DNA from 3 places in the Neobacillus sp. DZ-9 genome. Region 3 is predicted to be linked to each of the others. Evidence: riboswitches for the same ligand, from Rfam matches in the RefSeq annotation. Region 3 holds a riboswitch; each other region holds the start of a gene.
What was found. A riboswitch is a leader RNA that binds a small molecule or an ion and turns the genes downstream of it on or off. The one in region 3 is predicted to bind S-adenosylmethionine.

Region 1 (4,262 bases), on a different contig from region 3:
TTTACTTTTATTTAAATAGTTCTTTAATCAAACAGCAGGCCGAAGTACTCTCGCAGCTATTAGAAAAAAGGGGGGAGGAACTGGAGAATATGGTGGAAGATAGTCTTGAAAGGCAAAAAATAATTGAGAATTTCTATACTAGAGAAGGAAAATTAAAAAATATTCCTGCACAGCGGAAAAAGAAATTAATCGTGTTTGAGCATATGGTACAGGGATTAAAAAATGGAAAGAAATATGAAGAAAAAGAAATAAATGAGTATATTAAACAATTTCACGAGGATTATGCGACGATTCGCCGGGAATTCATCATTAATCATTATATGTATCGGGAAAATGGAATTTATGAACTAAATCCAGAAGAAATGTGGGCGAAGCCTGAATGAAACAGCAATCCGAACCTTCGGATTGCTGTTTCATTACTAAAGGTTCTTTTCGTAAACTTTGTTAATTAACAATTTATGCAAAAATAGCCTTACTAAATTACCGTTTCAACTACATGAATAAACTCTTGTAGGTCTTTGATTTCTTTTCGAAGTTTAATTAGGTTTTTACCAAGTTCCAATGTCTTCAGTTTAGCAGCTAAACGTATTTCTTTATTTTCGATTGAATCCAAATCAGCAACATGTGCAAGACCGATGGTTCTTCTAATTAATTCACAGCCGGCAAAACCTAGAGAGTCATCGAAAAATTTAGATAAATTATATTTCAAGAATTCAGATGTTTTTGCTATAGGTTCCTTATTCTCTCGTTCCCACAAATGAGAAAATTGATTTTCAAATACATTCCAGACTGTTTCAATATGCTTGATAAAGATATCACGGTTTTTATCGTTCACAATGACCTGGAAAAGTAGGTTGGCAAATACTTGGCCGATATCAAATCCGGCAGGACCATAAAAAGCAAATTCAGGGTCAATAACTTTTGTTTCCGAATGATCGGCAAAAACGCTTCCAGTATGGAGGTCACCATGAAGGAGAACTTCTGCATCGGTTAAAAAGCTTTTTTTCAAAATATTAACATGATGCTTCAATGCCTCATCCTGCCAAAGTTTTTCAACTGCCGGCCTTAATTCAGCTTCAAAATTATTTGTCTCTGCATCATAAAATGGATCTGTGAAGATTAAATCCTCTGTAATTTTGCATAGTTCAGGATTGATAAACTGCTGTACTCTTTCTTTTTTAACTGCAGGACCTAAACCATAATCTGAGGTGTAAAATAAAGTTTTAGCGAGATATTCTCCAAGATGCTGTGAGATTAATGGATAGGCTTCTCCTTGGATAAAGCCTGTTCTTGCAATCAAAAGGTGAGACAAATCCTCCATGACCGTTACAGCGAGTGCATCATCCGTGTAATAAACCCTAGGTACAAAATCAGGGGCAATTTGGCCAAAAATTTTTAAGGCGTCTGCTTCAATCTTGGCTCTTTTTAGGGTTAAAGGCCAGCTTTCCCCAACTACCTTTGCGTAAGGAAGGGCTTGTTTGATAATGATGCCTTTATCATGCTGTTTATCGACAATATGAAAAACAAGGTTTAAGTTGCCGTCACCAATTTCCTTGCAGGTAAGGTCCGCATTTTTAGGAAATACATTTAAACTTAATGCTAGATCAATTGCTGCAGCTTCGGTTAATGGTTGATAGGTTTGTTGTTTTAATAGGCTCATTGTTTTATTCTCCTTTTTGGAGGCTTGGATGTGCATGGAGCACAAAAAAGCCTCTTTCTTTTTTGAAAGAGGCTCTGAAGACATTCATGTCTGTCGCACCTCTTATCTTTCAGAAAGAACATCCTTCTGTTGGAATTAGCACCGTGCCTTTTTGGGGTTTTCCCCGGCGAAAAATCCGCCCCATTTGATAATGGTTTATGGTCGGTTGCTGGGCTTCAAAGGGCCAAATCCCTCAGCCAGCTCATGATAAGAGTATCTTTTTATAAATTTAATAATCTGATAAGTACTATAACAGGATAAAAAGATAAGTGTCAATATTTTTTGGAAATTATTTGTATTGCCATCTAAAACGTTTCGGAATTTTTACTTTACAAGTAAATATAAAAGTTATATCATTTGTGACTAGAATTTCAAACTAAAATTGAAATAGTTAGAGCAGGTGAGAGTATTGAAACAATTTCCGCCATCAAATCTTTTAAATAGTCTTCCAAAACAATTTTTTGCCTCCCTTGTGAAAAAGGTTGGTCAATTTCTTGAACAAGGCTATGATGTTATTAATTTGGGACAGGGAAATCCTGACCAGCCTACACCCGCGCATATTGTTGCCAAGCTTCAGGAAGCAGCAGCCAATCCCATCAACCATAAATATTCGCCCTTCCAAGGACATCAATATTTAAAACAGGCTGCATCAGAATTTTATTTGAGAGAATATGGAGTTACCCTTAATCCAGATAAAGAAGTCGCCATTCTTTTTGGCGGCAAAGCTGGCCTAGTAGAAATACCTCAGTGTTTGTTAAACCCTGGTGACACCATTCTGGTCCCAGATCCAGGCTATCCCGATTATTGGTCTGGTGTCGCCCTTGCGCAAGCTGAAATGGCGATGATGCCGTTAAGAGAGAGTAATCATTTCTTACCAGATTATGAGGAACTGTCACCGGAAATTTTATCTAATGCTAAATTAATGTTCCTCAACTATCCTAATAATCCGACAGGAGCAACTGCTACGGCTGAGTTTTTTGAGGACACTGTCAAGCTTGCCAGTAAAAATGATATTTGCGTTGTCCATGACTTTGCCTATGGGGCAATAGGTTTTGACGGAAAAAAACCAATCAGCTTCCTGCAGGTGGAAGGAGCAAAAGATGTGGGGATCGAAATTTATACACTTTCCAAAACCTATAATATGGCCGGCTGGCGAGTGGGGTTTGCTGTAGGAAATGAAAGTGTTATTTCGGCCATCGAGCTTTTGCAGGATCATCTATATGTAAGTTTATTTGGTGCTGTTCAGGAAGCTGCAGCTGAAGCATTAACTGCATCACAAGATTGTGTGAAGGAATTAAATCAGCTTTATGAGAGAAGAAGGAATGTCCTAATTGACGGCTTACGCTCGCTAGGCTGGGATGTTACCGCACCTAAAGGATCCTTTTTTGCATGGTTAAAGGTCCCCGATGGACTAACGTCAGAGGAATTCGCTAACATTCTTCTCGAACAGGCACATATTATGGTCGCTCCAGGTATTGGCTTCGGTCAATATGGAGAAGGTTTTGTCCGTGTTGGACTTTTATCATCTGAGGAGCAACTAAGGGAAGCTGTCGGAAGAATTAGCAGTTTAGAAATTTTTGAAAAATAGGTTGACATTTTATTTCTTTCTTGGGATAATCCAAACTAAAGTTAACCAATGTGAAAATAATGAATATTACAAATCGTTTTCTTATCAAGAGCAGGCGGAGGGACTAGCCCAATGAAGCCCGGCAACCGACTTAAACCATTTTTAAGCACGGTGCTAATTCTTGCAGCGAACAGCTGATAGATGAGAAGATGTTAGTTTGGTAATGCTAACCTCTTCTTTTCGAAGAGGTTTTTTTATGTTATTACGAAAGGAAGTGTAATAATGTCTGAATTAATCGCTACATATTTACTGCATGATGAAAAAAATCCAGACAAAAAAGCAGAGGAAATTGCACTGGGACTGACAGTGGGTTCATGGACAAATTTGCCCGAACTCGAACAAAACCAATTACGAAAGCATAAGGGAAGGGTCGTTTCCATCGAGGGAATTCATTCGGAAAAAGAAAATCAAACCTTGATTCGTATTGCCTATCCGACACTTAATTTTTCAAATGATATACCGGCGATTTTAACAACTGTTTTTGGAAAACTTTCTTTGGATGGAAAAATAAAATTACTGGATTTGGAGTTTGCCGAAAATATTAAGCGTTTATTCCCAGGCCCGAAATTTGGGATTGAGGGGATTAGAGCGAAATTAAACGTATATGATAGACCGCTTTTAATGAGCATCTTTAAAGGAGTACTTGGTAAAGATCTTTCTTTTTTAGCCGAGCAGCTAAGGCAGCAGGCACTTGGTGGTGTCGATCTTGTTAAAGATGACGAAATTCTTTTTGAAAATGCACTAACACCCTTTGAAAAAAGAATCGATGCTGGGAAAAAGGTGTTAAAAGAGGTCTATGATGAGACGGGCCATAAAACGCTTTACGCTGTTAATCTGACAGGCAGAACTTCTCAGCTTAGGGATAAAGCAAGAAAGGCGGCGGAACTTGGAGCAGACCTTTTACTTTTTAATGTGTTTTCATATGGGCTCGATGTT
Region 2 (4,262 bases), on a different contig from region 3:
TTCTGTAATCATTTCAGCATCTAGAAAAATCAGGATGCTCCCTTTTGCTGCTTGAATACCTAAATTTCGCACATTTGCTCTTCCAAGATTACTTTTATTACGGATATATTTAAAATGATAAGGTGGATTATAACCTTTAAGATTTTCTTCTGTTTGGTCAGTAGATGCATCATCTATAAAGATTACTTCTATTTTTGAAGGATTAAATGTTTGTTGTTCGAGTGAGTAAAGGGTAAATATATTGAGTGGAAATTTATTATAAGATGGAATAATGATACTGACTTCAATATTTTGATTCTTTTTATTTTCTCTGTTTGCCTTACTAGTTTTTTGGGTGGTTTGGGTGTTTTTTTGCTTCACTCTTACATCCGTTTCTTTTACAGGACGATCTGGCCAAATTCCGTAAAGCCCCTCTTTGTTTCTACTTATCTGTTGATTCATATAAGTCTTAAGTTGTTTATTAGTCCGGCAATGGTCCCAAAGCCTAATCTCTTTGATTTCTCCTTTAAAAGATCCGCCTGACAAACTACCAATAATCCCTGTCGGGTAGACATACCTTTTAGGGCTTCGTTCACCAATTTTCACAAATTCACCATTAATGTATAAATACGGATATCTATTATCATAAACAATGGCAATATGAGTAATATCGTTAATTTCTGTTTCATGTACTAACACGGCAAAAGTATTTATTTCCGTATGTTCAAGGACAATTACTCCATTTTTTCCCACTGAAACACTAATTCCTGCTTCATCATAATACTCCCCATTTCCTGGTCCAACCATATAATTTTTCCCATCTGCATTTACAGGTTTTTCGCGTGATTGTTTATCAATCCGATGAACGCTTTCTGGTTTCACCCAAAACTCATAAGTGAATGAATTAATAAGCTTGGTCAGCAAAAGTTCATATAAGCTATTTCCTAACATGCCGCCCCCTCCATTCCCTTGTATTCAATAACTAGTCCATAGGTCGAGCTTTTACACAATATGCTCAACATACGATTATGTCTAAACTTATCCCTAGTTACGAACGATTTTTTCTGATTATTTTCAAATTCTTAAAAAACTAAAAAAAGAGGGCTGCTGCCCTCTTTTTTTACTATTGAGCTGTCAATACTTTGTCTTCATTTGCTGCCTGATACTCACCCACTATTGGGAAATAAGAAATTTCCTTATCTTGATTAGCCAGCCCCTCTACATCCCTCTTTGTCGCCCTGATTATATAGGCTTGTTTGAATGTTTGTTCAATCAAGTTAGACGGAATGCTTTGAAAATAATTGCTCTGAGCATGTACAAACCAAAGCTCTTCTTTGCAGCTTCTTTGCAGGTCAGAAACTGTCGTATCCTCAACTTTAAATGTTCTATCCTTCTGATTATTTAGGCAGACATATACCAAATCTTCGATAACTGCACTGGCGGTAGGAAACATTCCCGCTCCTGGTCCTTGCAGTGTAATTCTGCCAACAATATCTGAATGAACACTAACAGCATTCTCGACGCCCTCTACATGATAAAAAGGATTCTCCTTCCCGACAAGAGCCGGCTTAACAGATACCTGTATTTGGCCGCCTTCCTTAGAGATACTTGCAATATGTTTAAACCTCAATCCTAACTTTTCGGCAGCGTCAATTAATTCACTTGTGATGGAAGTGATTCCTTCACGTTCAACATCCTGCCAATTCGGTTCTTCCCCAAATGCAATTCGGCTTAGAATCATTGTTTTGTAGAATGCATCGAAGCCTTCGACATCATTGGTTGGATCTGCTTCTGCATAACCATTTTCTTGAGCCTGAAGCAGTGCTTCGGCAAAGGACCATTTCTTTTCTCTCATTTCGGTTAGGATGAAATTCGAGGTCCCATTTAATATTCCTTGAATTTGTTGAACCCGGTTAATTTTTAATAGTTGTTTTAGTGTTTGAATCACCGGGATTCCCCCGGCAACTGTGGCTTCAAAGCCCACAGAGACGTTATTTTGTTCTGCAAGCTCATTCAGTTGTTTTCCATGGTGTGCAAACATTTCCTTATTGGCTGTAATAATGTGGCAGCCCCGCTCAATTGCTTTTTGCAAAAATGTAAAGGTCGGCTCCTTGTTTACAATGGCTTCAATTACAATATCAAGCTTTGGCAAGTTGAGTATCTCTTCAAAGTCTGTAGTTATTAAAATATTTTTACGAATATTTCTTTCCCTCTGTTTATTTTTAATTAGAATTGCAGCCACTTCCACTTTCTTGCCTAAAACGGCTTCAAGGTCGTAAGCATGTGATTCAATCGTCCGGTAGACACCCTCACCCACCGTACCAAAACCTAAGATTGCCACCTTTATAACAGTCATTTTTTGCACCCCTTCAATAAATAGTTTGAAAATACGAAAAACCCTCTTCATAAGAAGAGGGCTTGGATTCCTCCTCTTATCTATCAGGTTTTATAAAAACCTGCAGGAATTAGCACCTTTTCAAGGATTACCTTGAAGGTTGCCGGGCTTCATCGGGCCATGTCCCTCCGCCGCTCTGGATAAGAGATATATAATTTTTCATTAAATTTCCAAGAATATAAAATGAATATTAGCTGAATCTTCTGTCAAAGTCAATAGTTTTTTTATAGAGGCAATAATTCAATTGTTTCCTTGTTATCGATTTTTTCTATCATAAAAAGCCATTCCTGCGGTTTATTAGAAAGCACTGAATAATACGTAGTGAGAAAATCTTTTACAAGCGCTGCAGGCAAACGATGTACCTCATCGCTTGTAGGCATATAGCATAAATCTAGGCCGGAGACAGCCTCACCGTTATTTTCCCATGATGGATGAACGTAAGCTAGATCTAAACGTTTATACCCTAGGTGGGATAGTACCTCCCTGCGAACATAAGGATCCATCACTTTTACACCGCCAAATTCATGATGTTCCACTCTATATGGATCATAAATTTCAGCGAACATACCAAATAGCTCTTTTTCGTTCTCTTTTGCAAGCAATTGTAAATCCTTCAAACGATTCTGTGCTAAAAATCGGCCAATGCCTAACCCTGGTTTACTGATAATGGTGAAGTCTGTCATTGCGATATTCCAATCAGGGTAATAGCGGTATTCTGTAGCTCCAACTACCTGTTCATCATCAATAGCAACAAACACGCGGATACTTGGATCTTCTAATGGTTCTTTCCATAACTCATAATCCAATACTTCCTCAGGCGGGAATATCTTCCCCATTAAATCATGAAGTTTTTTAAAATTTGGGTCATCAATATTTGTTATTCGTTTATACTCCAATTGTAAATAATCCCCCATTCTTTATTTGAATGGATTCCTCCATTCCATAATCGCTGCATGATTACAGGATTCTTCATCATCTAGATAATTTGTTGAAACACCTAAGGGCACACGGCCGCAGCCGAGGAGAAAGGTAATGACAGGATCCTTTACATCCCCCTTAATGATGGCATCCAGGTATTCTTCGGGCGTCATTTGATGCGCCACTTTATGATAGCCTGGCATCCTGCCCCCACCAAGCAGACGGTCAAACCCCTTTTCAATCACAACATGATACATGGCCTGCATCATTAACTTACCAAGCCCTAGTTTTCGGAACTTTGGGCGAACGCTAATATCTACAATATACAAGGAACTTCCATTCGGCTTATGGTTACGAATATACCCGTGGTCTGTGATTTCTTCCCAAGAATGATTCATTTCTTTTGGATCAAAATCCACACATAGTCCGGTAAGTGATCCTGCTAATACTCCATCTACTTCCACACATATAGAACCTTCTGGGAAAAGGGTAACATGGTTATTTAATTGCTCTTTATTCCACCATAATTCTGATGGAAAAGGAGGAGGAAAGCATTCCGCTTGGATCTCTATGAGCTGGTCAAAATCCTCTTTTGAATAATTACGAATGATAACCGGCATTGGTTTTTCCTTATCGAAAACAAAAAATTCACTTCTGTACATCCGAACACATCCTACTTTTCCCAATCAGGGTATAAATCAATTCTGCGGTCACGCCAGGTTGTAACAGAACCACGTTCGCGGACTTCATACAAAAGATCTAAATCAAGATCGGCTGTCACAACCATATCATCATTGATTTCCCCTTCCACTAAAATGCCGCGCGGCGGGAAAGGAATATCATTAGGAGTAATAATAACTGCTTGGCCAAAATTAGCCCTCATAAAGTCAACTGTTGGCAGAGAGCCAACTGTTCCGGTTAAAACCACATATACTTGATTTTCGATTGCACGTGCATGACTTGTGTAACG
Region 3 (4,262 bases):
TCTGCCTGCGGCATGGCAGCATGGGACATTTTTGCCGGATACGATAAAATCGATTCCACTGCGCCAAGGCTAACTGCAAAGACAGGGATTTTTACATTTGAAACAAACGAGCGGACCGCTTCTTCATCATCCAGCTCAAACGATAAAACAGCGCCTGCTCCCTCAGCCTGGGACTTCTGTAATTCAAATTCAGGGTGGTCTTCCAAACCAGGATAATAAACCTTTTTAACAAGCGGATTATCCTGTAAAAACTGGGCAATCTTTAATGTGGATTTTTGGGAGTGCTCCAACCGGACATGAAGCGTCTTCAGTCCTCTAAGCACCAGCCAGGCATCTTGAACTCCTAGAACAGCACCGAAGGAATTTTGTAAGAAATATAGCCGCTTTGCCAAATTTTCGTCCTTTACCACAGCAAGGCCAGCCACAACATCACTATGTCCGGATAAAAACTTGGTCGCACTATGGAGAACAACATCCGCGCCTAGCTCTAAAGGCTTTTGTAATGCTGGTGTAAGAAAAGTATTATCCACAAAGGTTAAAGCTTTAATTTCTTTCGCAAGCACACTAATTGCCTGAATGTCCGTTACTTTTAATAAAGGATTCGATGGAGTTTCCACATAAAATGCCTTCGTATTCGGTTTAATGGCTTGTTTCACTTGATCCAAATCAGTCATATCGACAAAAGTATGCTCAATTCCAAAACGAGTAAGCACCTCAGTAACCATACGGAACGTACCGCCATAAACATCTTCAGTGATCACAACATGATCACCAGAAGATAAAAGTAGAAATGCAGTCGAAATCGCAGCCATTCCGGAAGAAAAGGCAAAGCCTTTAATTCCGCCTTCGAGCTCCGCAATCACATCCTCAAGCGCTTCACGAGTTGGGTTTAAACTGCGGGCATAATCATATTTTCCGAAACTATCAATATCAAATTGATGAAAGGTTGATGCATGCTGAATCGGTACACTGACAGCTCCTGTAGCGGGATCAAATTTATGCCGGTTATGAAGAAGCTTCGTTTCAAAACAATATTCTTCAGTCTCCATTACACAATCACTCCTTCGTTAACTTTGGCTAATGCCTGCTCCAAATCAAAAATGATATCCTCCGCATCTTCAATCCCAACAGAGAAACGCAACAAACGATTACATACACCGGACTGAATTCTAATTTCTTCTGGAATATCCGCATGGGTTTGCGTTGCTGGATAAGTGATAAAGCTTTCGGTGCCGCCTAAGCTCTCAGCAAAACTAATCAGTTTTAAATTTTGTAAAAATGGATTAACCCACGATTCGTCTTTAACACGGAAGGAAACCATTCCGCCTCTTCCTGGATAGAGGACATCTGTTACTCCTTCATGATTAGAAAGATATTCAACCACAGCCTTTGCATTCTTCTCATGCTGTTTCATCCGAAGCGATAAAGTCTTCATTCCGCGCATTAATAACCAGGAATCAAAAGGACTTAAGACAGCACCCGCGCCATTATGATGGAAGGCCAATGCTTCACAAAGTTCTTTGCCTTTTGCGACAACTAGCCCGGCAAGAACATCATTATGTCCGCCTAAATATTTCGTTGCACTGTGGATAACGATATCTGCACCAAGTGCAATCGGCTGCTGCAATAGAGGAGTATAGAAAGTATTGTCAACAATCAGGAGAATCCCGTGCTTTTTGGCAATCTTGGATACTTCAGCAATATCGGATTCCTGCATAAGCGGATTGGTTGGAGTCTCAAGGAAAATAGCCTTTGTTTGCGGAGTAATTTTCTTTTCGATCTCTTCCGGACAACACGTATTCACATATTGGCTGTTCAAGCCCCACTTTTTATAGCCTTTTTCTAATAGACGGTAGGTTCCGCCGTATAAATCCTCGCTTACAAGCCATTCATCACCGGATTCAAATAAGGCAAGAATCGTTAATATAGCGGCCATCCCAGAGCTGCAGGCAAACCCTTGATCAGCGCCTTCTAAATCCGCGATTGTCTTTTCAAGAAGCTGGCGTGTTGGATTTCCGGTTCTGATATAATCAAACCCAGTTGATTGCCCAATCCCCTCGTGGCGGAAGGCAGTTGAAAAATAAACAGGCGGGTTAACGGTTCCAGTTACAGTCTCACTTCGATTTCCAATTTGAGCTAATTTCGTATCAATTTTGTACATAATGCACACTCCTTGTTTATATAAATAAAAAAAGCCTTCTTATAAGAAGAAGACTTTTGCTAAACGACCACATTGTCATTCTTCTTATCTAGCAAATTAACCAATAATTTGCAGGACTTAGCACCTTTTCAATGAAAAATACATTGAAGGTTGCTGAGGTGTCTTCGGGCCATTCCCTCAACCTCTCTTGATAAGAAAATAAATATTTTGACTTTTTATAAAATTTACTACAAAGAGGACATTGTGTCAATTGGTTTTTTAACCATTTAATTGATTAAAGCGCTTTCATCTTCTTTTTTCCCAGTTTTTAAATTTAATAAAGTTTATATATTCTTTAAAGTCATCCTTATTCATGCCATCATTAATGGCTTTTTCGATAATAAATTGCCACTCCTCGTCCAGTAGTTCCTTCCCATTTGGACTCGAAGGATTATCAGACTGATCCAATCCCGTTAGTAAAAACTCCATGGAAACATCTAAAGGCTTTGCCAGCTTCATTAAAAAATGAATAGAAGGGTTTTTATTAAGATTACGCTCAATATAGCTTAAATAAGATTTAGAGACATTTGCTAACTCTGCCAGCTCTGTAATCGAAAATTTTTTTTCTTCTCTTAATTTCTTTATACGCTCTCCAATCATAAGTTTCTCCTCATTACCATATTTATTTTATATGTAGTAAAAATGTTATAAATCTAGCAAGTTAACTGTTCGCTCAAACGAAAAACATTATTCAATTAAGCATTCTTTGGTAAAAATAGTATACTATATAATTCGTTCTATTTAAAGAACATATTTATATGAAAATGCAAAAAAATGATAGATATATGCTGGTTATCATGGAAAAGTAAACGAATTTCAACTTTTTTTAATTTGCATTTTTTTATAAAGGGATTATAATGTTCTTTATACAGAATAAACTTATAGCTGGAACAAAAAAATTAAAGGGTAAAGGTAAAAATTTTTTTATCTGAATTGTTCTATATTAAAAACGAGGTGTTCTATTAATAATAGGTGATGTCTTCTTACCATTATCAATGAAGGCACTCGGTCATGCTGTGGGTTGCAAAATACCTTAGACGCGTTTCGTCGTCGGGAGTGTGATGTGAGGGAGGGTTTGATGCCCTACTATTACCGATTAAAGATTTTGATGATCCTTACTTTAAGAAGATGGATAATCAAAATCTTTAATTTTAATTACTCTATTCAAAGGGGAGAAAGTATGACTTACCGACAGAGAGTGTCTCTATTTTTTTTAGTTGATTCCTGTATTGTCTTAACCGCAATTTTTTTCAGCAGATTCTTGGTAGATGCAACTGTACATGTCATTACTTTTTCGATTATTGTCACTTCTTTAACTATCCTAGTTAGCCATCACCTATTCTCGCTATATTTTAAACTGTATAAAAAAGCTTGGGAGTATGCGAGTATAGGAGAATTGCTAATTATATTTAAGGTGGTAACTGCATCAATTATTGTGGCAGCTTTACTTCAGAAGTTTTTCACTCTTGAAATACAGTTTCGTCTACTAGTAAACACATGGTTTCTCCATATTTTTTTAATTGGTGGATCCCGTTTTTTTTGGAGACTGTACCGTGATTCGCTTATTAATAATAACCATAATAAAAAACGGACTTTAATTGTTGGCGCGGGTTCAGCAGGGACAATGGTGGCCCGGCAGCTCATTAAAAATCAAGGGGCGGATCTATTTCCTGTTGGGTTTATTGATGATGATCTTCACAAACAGCAATTAGATATTTTAGGAATACCAGTTGTTGGGGGAGTAAACTCTATTGTTCAGGTTGTTAATGAACTTCGCATTGATAATATTGTTATTGCCATTCCTTCATTAGGCAGAAAAGAGTTAAATATTATTTTTCAGGAATGTGCTAAAACACCTGCTAAAACGCAAATCCTACCTATGCTTGAGGATATAGTCACGGGGAAGGTTTCAGTTAGTCAGTTCCGTGATGTTCAAGTAGAGGATCTATTAGGCAGAGATCCTATCGATTTGGATATTGAAAAGATTTCATATTACCTTACAGATAAGACAGTGTTGGTGACGGGGGCGGGCGGCTCAATTGGATCAGAAATTTGCCGCCAA

Region 1: another riboswitch for S-adenosylmethionine. It lies ahead of mtnK (S-methyl-5-thioribose kinase); the one in region 3 lies ahead of AC59HZ_RS21325 (methionine biosynthesis PLP-dependent protein).
Region 2: another riboswitch for S-adenosylmethionine. It lies ahead of AC59HZ_RS23490 (homoserine dehydrogenase); the one in region 3 lies ahead of AC59HZ_RS21325 (methionine biosynthesis PLP-dependent protein).

The regions. Positions count from the first base shown of each region.
Region 1 covers NZ_JCAIOL010000002.1:375,094-379,355, forward strand. Annotated here, with positions in the region: gene AC59HZ_RS06355 (DUF2087 domain-containing protein) at 1-383, shown strand, start outside; gene mtnK (S-methyl-5-thioribose kinase) at 476-1,660, opposite strand; SAM riboswitch class I at 1,760-1,913, opposite strand; gene AC59HZ_RS06365 (pyridoxal phosphate-dependent aminotransferase) at 2,109-3,287, shown strand; SAM riboswitch class I at 3,366-3,474, shown strand; gene mtnW (2,3-diketo-5-methylthiopentyl-1-phosphate enolase) at 3,549-4,262, shown strand, end outside.
Region 2 covers NZ_JCAIOL010000009.1:223,105-227,366, reverse strand. Annotated here, with positions in the region: gene AC59HZ_RS23495 (glycosyltransferase) at 1-930, opposite strand, end outside; gene AC59HZ_RS23490 (homoserine dehydrogenase) at 1,103-2,335, opposite strand; SAM riboswitch class I at 2,409-2,521, opposite strand; gene AC59HZ_RS23485 (GNAT family N-acetyltransferase) at 2,599-3,270, opposite strand; gene AC59HZ_RS23480 (GNAT family N-acetyltransferase) at 3,292-3,954, opposite strand; gene AC59HZ_RS23475 (carbon-nitrogen hydrolase family protein) at 3,966-4,262, opposite strand, start outside.
Region 3 covers NZ_JCAIOL010000008.1:58,630-62,891, reverse strand. Annotated here, with positions in the region: gene metC (cystathionine beta-lyase) at 1-1,049, opposite strand, end outside; gene AC59HZ_RS21325 (methionine biosynthesis PLP-dependent protein) at 1,049-2,161, opposite strand; SAM riboswitch class I at 2,243-2,358, opposite strand; gene AC59HZ_RS21320 (helix-turn-helix domain-containing protein) at 2,447-2,800, opposite strand; gene AC59HZ_RS21315 (polysaccharide biosynthesis protein) at 3,381-4,262, shown strand, end outside.